DNA from 2 places in the Virgibacillus sp. W0181 genome. Region 2 is predicted to be linked to the other one. Evidence: predicted binding sites of a transcription regulator. Region 2 holds the regulator's gene; the other holds the start of a gene.
What was found. The regulator NrdR, encoded in region 2, represses ribonucleotide reductase genes. The targets are predictions, from matches to a motif close to AACACNATATATNGTGTT.
Positions count from the first base shown of each region.

Region 1: the regulator NrdR is predicted to act here: its motif matches at 1,562-1,579, upstream of ACLIBG_RS06455 (vitamin B12-dependent ribonucleotide reductase).

Region 1 covers NZ_JBPYCR010000010.1:69,216-72,652, forward strand. The annotation lists gene ACLIBG_RS06455 (vitamin B12-dependent ribonucleotide reductase) at 1-1,473, opposite strand, end outside; gene ACLIBG_RS06460 (rhodanese-like domain-containing protein) at 1,727-2,104, shown strand; gene ACLIBG_RS06465 (DEAD/DEAH box helicase) at 2,321-3,437, shown strand, end outside.
Region 2 covers NZ_JBPYCR010000034.1:6,934-10,370, reverse strand. The annotation lists gene ACLIBG_RS12425 (glyceraldehyde-3-phosphate dehydrogenase) at 1-1,011, shown strand, start outside; gene nrdR (transcriptional regulator NrdR) at 1,273-1,743, shown strand; gene ACLIBG_RS12415 (replication initiation and membrane attachment family protein) at 1,783-3,135, shown strand; gene dnaI (primosomal protein DnaI) at 3,157-3,437, shown strand, end outside.

The DNA of each region.
Region 1 (3,437 bases), on a different contig from region 2:
TAGGTTACAAACGGAATAAGGAGCTAGCGGTTGTTCGCCGCAAGGGTTAGTCGCCACCACTTGTTGTCCGTAACTTTTAGCATTTGTCATATCATTTGCATTATCTATAAAGAAGATACCTGGTTCTGCCGCGTATGTTGCACAAATATTAATTAAATCCCAAAGCTCTTTCGCTTTAATACGCCGGTAGACGCGAACGCCATACCCCATTTTTTCCCATTTACGCACATCACCAATTTCATGCCATTTTTCATTATAGTCTTTCATTTCTTTTTCAGAATAATTTTCCACATCAGGAAAACGCAATTCATACATAGCATCATTTTCAACAGCGTGCATAAACTCTTTAGTTAAACATACTGATATATTCGCTCCTGACAAAAAGTCCGGATGATGAACTGTATAAGTTCCGCCGGTTGTTATTTTTTCTTCTGCTTCTTTGATCGCTTCTTCGGTGAATCCACCAATTCCAGGCATGCTTTTATAATTTAATATACCTTGATAAAGATCTTGCTCTGTATTGGTTAATGGAGTGAATTTTAGTTTTTCGTTTGCTAATCGTTTTATTTGGTCATCTTTCGTGTTTTCAATCAGATAGCGCAAAATTCTTGGATTTTGCATCTTAGAAATAATAAATTCGATTATATCCGGGTGAGAGTCAACGAGCATAATCATTTGTGCACCTCTTCTTGACCCGCCTTGTTCTACAAGATGTGTTAATTTCGCTATATCATCCAGCCAAGAAACGGAGCCGGATGATTTTCCATTTACACCTCGTGCCAATGTATTCCGTGGACGTAGTGTCGATCCATTCGTTCCTACTCCCCCACCGCGTGACATAATTTCCATCACTTGTTTTCGGTGATCCGAAATACCTTCTCGTGAATCTTTAATGTAAGGCATAACATAACAATTAAAATACGTAACATCTGTGTTTGCGCCTGCCCCATATAAAACTCTACCAGCAGGAATAAAATTTAAATCGGATAATTCTTTATAAAATTTATCAAACCATTCCTTCTGTTTTTCGCTTGTGTTTTCTACAGCGACTAATCCTGTAGCGTTTCTTTTGGCAATCTGTTCATAAAAAATTTCCAACGGTTTGTCTATTACGGCTAGATTACGTTTCACGATACCCGTTTCCGCTTCAACGCCTTCCAGGATACCGGTAAATTCTGAGGAAACAATAATCGTGGCCATATTATTATCCCAGTCAATATCCTTTATAAAACCGAAACCTCTCGCAGGAAAATTCGGATCAGATTTAACGGTTAATACAACAAAATCACCTTTTTTGACTGTTTTTTTCTCTGTATCTTTAAATGCATAACGATCAAGCATCACTAATCGGGATACTCCTGTATGTGTTATTTTCATATCATTATCAATTGGATGTACTTGTGGAAATAGTTGAATATCTTTATTTAGAGAAGATACGTTTATTTCCATTTGCTCTTGAACTGTATTCGACATCATCAATCGCTCCTTTTAATCAACATTTCATTTTAAACGATTTTTGTTGGATTTTATGTTAATATAAATATATCATCCATTCTATACTAAATCAATATATAGTATTTTTATAAAAATACTACATCTATATATTGACATTTTGCTTTATTTATGTAATTAGATAAGAATTGCTTGTTTCTTGATAGATTAATGGATGATATAATTTACGTATGTACATTTATATGCTGCTTAGATAGAAAAAGGAGGTCTTACCATGCTTTATGTAACAATTGCACTAATAATTGCTATTATTGCTTTTACGGCTTTTCGTTACTTTAAACAACGTACATTTTTACATGTGCTAACAGAAGAACAATTCATAGAAGGATATAGAAAAGCACAGTTAATTGATGTAAGAGAACCACAAGAATTTGATAATGGTCATATTCTTGGGGCAAGAAACATTCCATTGACGCAAATGAAACAACGTCTAGTAGAAATTCGTCCCGATAAACCCGTATATTTATATTGTCAAAATAGTGGACGTTCCGCTAGAGCAGCTCACTTATTGAATAAAAAAGGCTATCAAAACATTAATCAATTACAGGGCGGATTTAAAAAGTGGACTGGAAAAGTAAAAAAGAAGAAGTAAAAAAAGTCGTCTTTATTAAAAGGCGCTTTTTTTTATATAATTTTATAAACTACAGCATTATGCGAAAAACCTTCAATTAATCAAATAACCCTTCGCTGCCATCGGTCACATAATGAAAATTACTTCTCTTGGTTATACTAATATTGAAACTGATGACGAATCAATCACATCAAAAAATTTTAATTTACAGTACAACACAAACAAAAGAGGTATTCCATGGAACTAATTAACGTTAAAAAAGACCACACCTTCATTAAAGAATTGGAATTAAATCTTAAAAACGAAGGGCCTTTTTCATCGTGGCAACTATTTCAACTTGCATACGAAGCAGAGGCCAATTCGATTTCTCCTGATTTTAATGGACTCCGTGCACTTAAACATTTACCACATGTCCAATTTTTGGACCACCAAATTAAGTCTGCCGAAACCGTCATAGAGGATATGAATGGTCGTGCTATTTTAGCTGATGAGGTAGGGTTAGGAAAAACAATTGAAGCGGGACTAATTATTAAGGAATATATGATCAGAGGGTTAGTTAAAAATATTCTGTTGCTTGTACCCGCTTCACTAGTTAACCAATGGGTACGAGAATTAAATGAAAAATTTTACATACCTGCTGTAGCTTATCGTAAAAATTATGCCTGGAATCAACATAATGTATTTGTAACATCTATGGATACGGCGAAACGCTCCCCTCATAAAGAGGATATTCAGAAGTTGGATTACGATTTACTTCTCATTGATGAAGCACATAAATTAAAAAACCACAAAACAAAAAATTATCAATTTGTCCAATCGATTAATAAAAAATATTGTTTACTTTTAACCGCTACACCGGTCCAAAATCAGCTTATAGAAATATTTAATTTAATCTCTATATTAAAACCCGGACATTTAGGAAGTTATTCCTCCTTTCAAGAAAAGTTCGGTAAAAATCGGAGCCAAATAAAAAAGGATGCATTTTTAAAAAAATTAGTTCAAAAAGTGATGGTTAGAAACACGAGAGAAAATACTACATTAAATAATGTGAAACGGGATATTCAGACCATTTGGATTGACTTTTCTCCGGAAGAATTGGAAGTATATACGGATATAGAGAGTAATGCTGAATTATTTACTGCCTTTTCAAGAATAATGTACTTGCGTGAATTATGCTCATCGAGAGAAGCTTGCTATTTATCATTGACAAAGCTGGCCAACGAAGGAAATGAAGCTACGGTTAGACCAATTATTAACAAAATAGAGCAGCTTCCACATCATCAAAAAGCAAAGAAGCTAATTGAGCTTTTGAAGCAAATTGGGGATGAAAAGGTAATTATTTTCACCGAATATC
Region 2 (3,437 bases):
GGATTTGGTCGCATCGGAAGAATGGTGTTCCGACAAGCTATTGTTGATAAACAGTTAGAGGTTATTGCAATAAATGCGAGCTATCCTCCCGAAACGTTAGCTCATTTAATAAAATATGACAGTGTACATGGCCCATTTAATGGTGAAGTAATTGGAAGTGATGATCATATTCAAGTTAATGGCAAGACGATCGAGCTTGTTCATAGTCGAGAACCGGAGAAACTGCCTTGGCAAGACCTTAATATTGACATTGTTGTAGAAGCTACTGGAAAATTTAATTCTAAAGAAGGTGCAAGCCGTCATCTACAGGCAGGAGCAAAAAAGGTTGTTATTACTGCTCCTGGTAAAAATGTAGATAAAACAATCGTACTTGGAGTAAATGAGGAGCAATACGATCCAGAAGAAGACGATATTATATCTAACGCTTCTTGTACTACGAATTGTCTTGCTCCAGTCGTTAAGGTACTTGACGAGTCATTTAAAATTAAAAATGGGTTGATGACAACTGTTCATGCATTTACATCGGATCAATTAAGCTTGGATAATCCGCATAAAGACTTACGTCGGGCACGAGGGTGTACACAATCCATTATTCCAACTTCTACTGGTGCTGCAAAAGCGCTTGGTGAAGTATTACCGCATTTAAACGGGAAATTACATGGAATGGCTTTGCGAGTTCCAACTCCGAATGTATCGCTCGTTGATCTAGTGGTTGATGTGGAAAAAGATGTAACGGTTGAAGATGTAAATGAAGCATTCAAACAGGCATCCCAGAATAACATGGATGGTATTATGAAATATAGCACAGAGCCACTTGTTTCCATTGATTACACATCATCTGAGTATTCGGCTATTATTGACAGCTTAACCACCATGGTTATGGATAACAACAAAGTAAAAGTGTTGGCATGGTATGATAATGAATGGGGGTACTCTAAGCGCGTCGTTGATTTAACCAAATATGTGGGGACGAAATTGGTACAAAAGAAAGAAAAAGTTAATATATTTTAATTGAGGTCTCACAGGATATTAAACATCACAACGTCAAATTATATAAACAGATTTTTATCAAGGAAAAATACGGTTGCCTTTTTCATTTTATATATGAAGAAGGCAACCGTTTATTTGTATTAGGGAAAAATGATAAATCATGTTAAAATATAAGGAAAGATAGAATGAACGTGTAATTTATACTCGATAATATACACAAGATATGACCATTTAAAAAAAGCTCTTTTAAAATGAAAGTCACTACGAATGGGGTTAACAGAAATGAAGTGTTCAAATTGCCATAATAAAAGCACAAAGGTTTTGGATTCCCGTCCAATTGAAGAGGGTCGAGCGATTCGGAGAAGACGAGAATGTGAACGTTGTGGATTTCGATTTACCACCTTCGAACGAATGGAAGAATCCCCTTTAGTTATCGTGAAGAAGGACGGTACAAGACAGGAATTCAGCCGCGAAAAATTAATTCGAGGATTAATACGAGCTTGTGAAAAAAGACCAGTCCCTATCGAAAAAATTGAAGAAATCGCTATTGGTGTGGAAAAAGAAATACGTAATTCCGAGCTATCGGAAATCGAGAGCAAATATATAGGTGAAATGGTTATGACCAGACTATCGGAAGTGGATGATCTTGCCTATATTCGCTTTGCCTCCGTCTATAGGCAATTTAAAGATATTAATATGTTTTTGGACGAGTTGAAAGAATTAATTAATCGAAATAAGGATAAAAACGATTAGTTACCACTGAAGTTATCTAATAAGAGAGGGTTACATCTGATGAAATATATTGGCAAAATATTACCTGTTGATGGGTATTATGTTTTATTAAGAGGGAATCTTCCTGTAGATTATGCAAGTTCTCTGACTCATTTGTATCAGCCCTTAATCGGAATGGAATCCGTAATGTTATACCAAACATTATTGCACGAGATAACAATACAAGGCGAAACCTCTATACAGACGCACCACACATTGATGAACTATCTGAATATCCCTTTGGATCAAATATATGAGGCGAGGCTTAAGTTGGAAGGAATCGGGTTGTTAACTACATATGTAAACAATGCTGGAACAAATAGGTCGTATACATATGAACTGCAAGCCCCATTTGCTCCTGTCAATTTCTTACAAGATGCCATGTTATCTGAATTGCTATTTCATCATATAGGAGAGAAAAAGTACGAACTATTAACCCGTGTTTATACACCTGTTCCGAATGAAAAAAAAGGCGAAAATATAACAGCAACATTTCAAGATGTATTTCAAACATTTAAGCCAAATTTTGAAATTGTAAATAATCAAGAAGAACAGCCTATTCAGACTACTAACACACAACAAATTGACTTCTCGTGGATGGAACAAATGCTGAAACAGCGGATGATTCCGGTAAAAAATGTACTTACTAATGAAAATAAAGTGTTAATCTCGCAAATGATGCTACTATACGATCTGGAACCTTATGAAATAGATAAATCTGTATTATGGGCCGTATCTGAAGACCATGTGCTAGATCAGAAGGAATTCAAAGATGCCTGTCATGATTTGTTTAAAGTTAAGCATAATCAAGCATCAATCCAATTGGTGAACAATCAGAAAATAGCCAAGGAAGAAGAAGACAAAGACATCCCGCAAACAAAAGAACAGCAGCTTGTACAAGCTTTGCAGAAAATGACGCCAAAACAATTGCTGGAAGATTTATCAAATGGCAATCATGCATCGGAACAGGATATGAAAATTATTCGAGAAGTAATGACAAAACAAGGTCTACCACCAGCCGTAATGAATGTATTAATTCATTATGTACTACTACAATCGGATATGAAACTGTCGAAAGCCTATATGGAAAAAATAGCAAGTCATTGGTCACGGTCGAATTTGAAAACTGCAAAAGACGCAATGGAATTTGCGAAGAAGGAAACGAATAAGCGCTACCAAAAATCCTATACAAAAAACTCTAATTATAATAGACAACGAACGACAGGTGCTGTTTTGCCCGAATGGTTCAAAGATAGAAAAAAACAGAAGCCATCCAAAAAAAGCGTTCCTCCTGCACCGACCAATAATAACGAAAGTGAAAAAGAGGAAGTATTGGCACTTCTGCGTAAACATGTGGGCACGAATGAAAAATAACCATTTGCAAGGATGATTTTTATGGAATCCATTCAATCGACATTAAAAAAATGGATGCAAACAAATGCGAGTTTTAGGGAAAGACATGACAAAATGCAGCAGGAAATATTAAGTCATCCAGATATAAAGCAGTTCTTATCTGCTCATCCAGAACTATCGAAACAGGAAATAAATAAAAACTTGATTAAACTGCATGAATATATTTCACAATCAAAGCAGTGCAGCCAATGCACCTCTTATTCAAGATGCAAAAATATGTTGCAAGGGTACTCCCCCATTTTACGCGTGGAAAACGGTGAAAT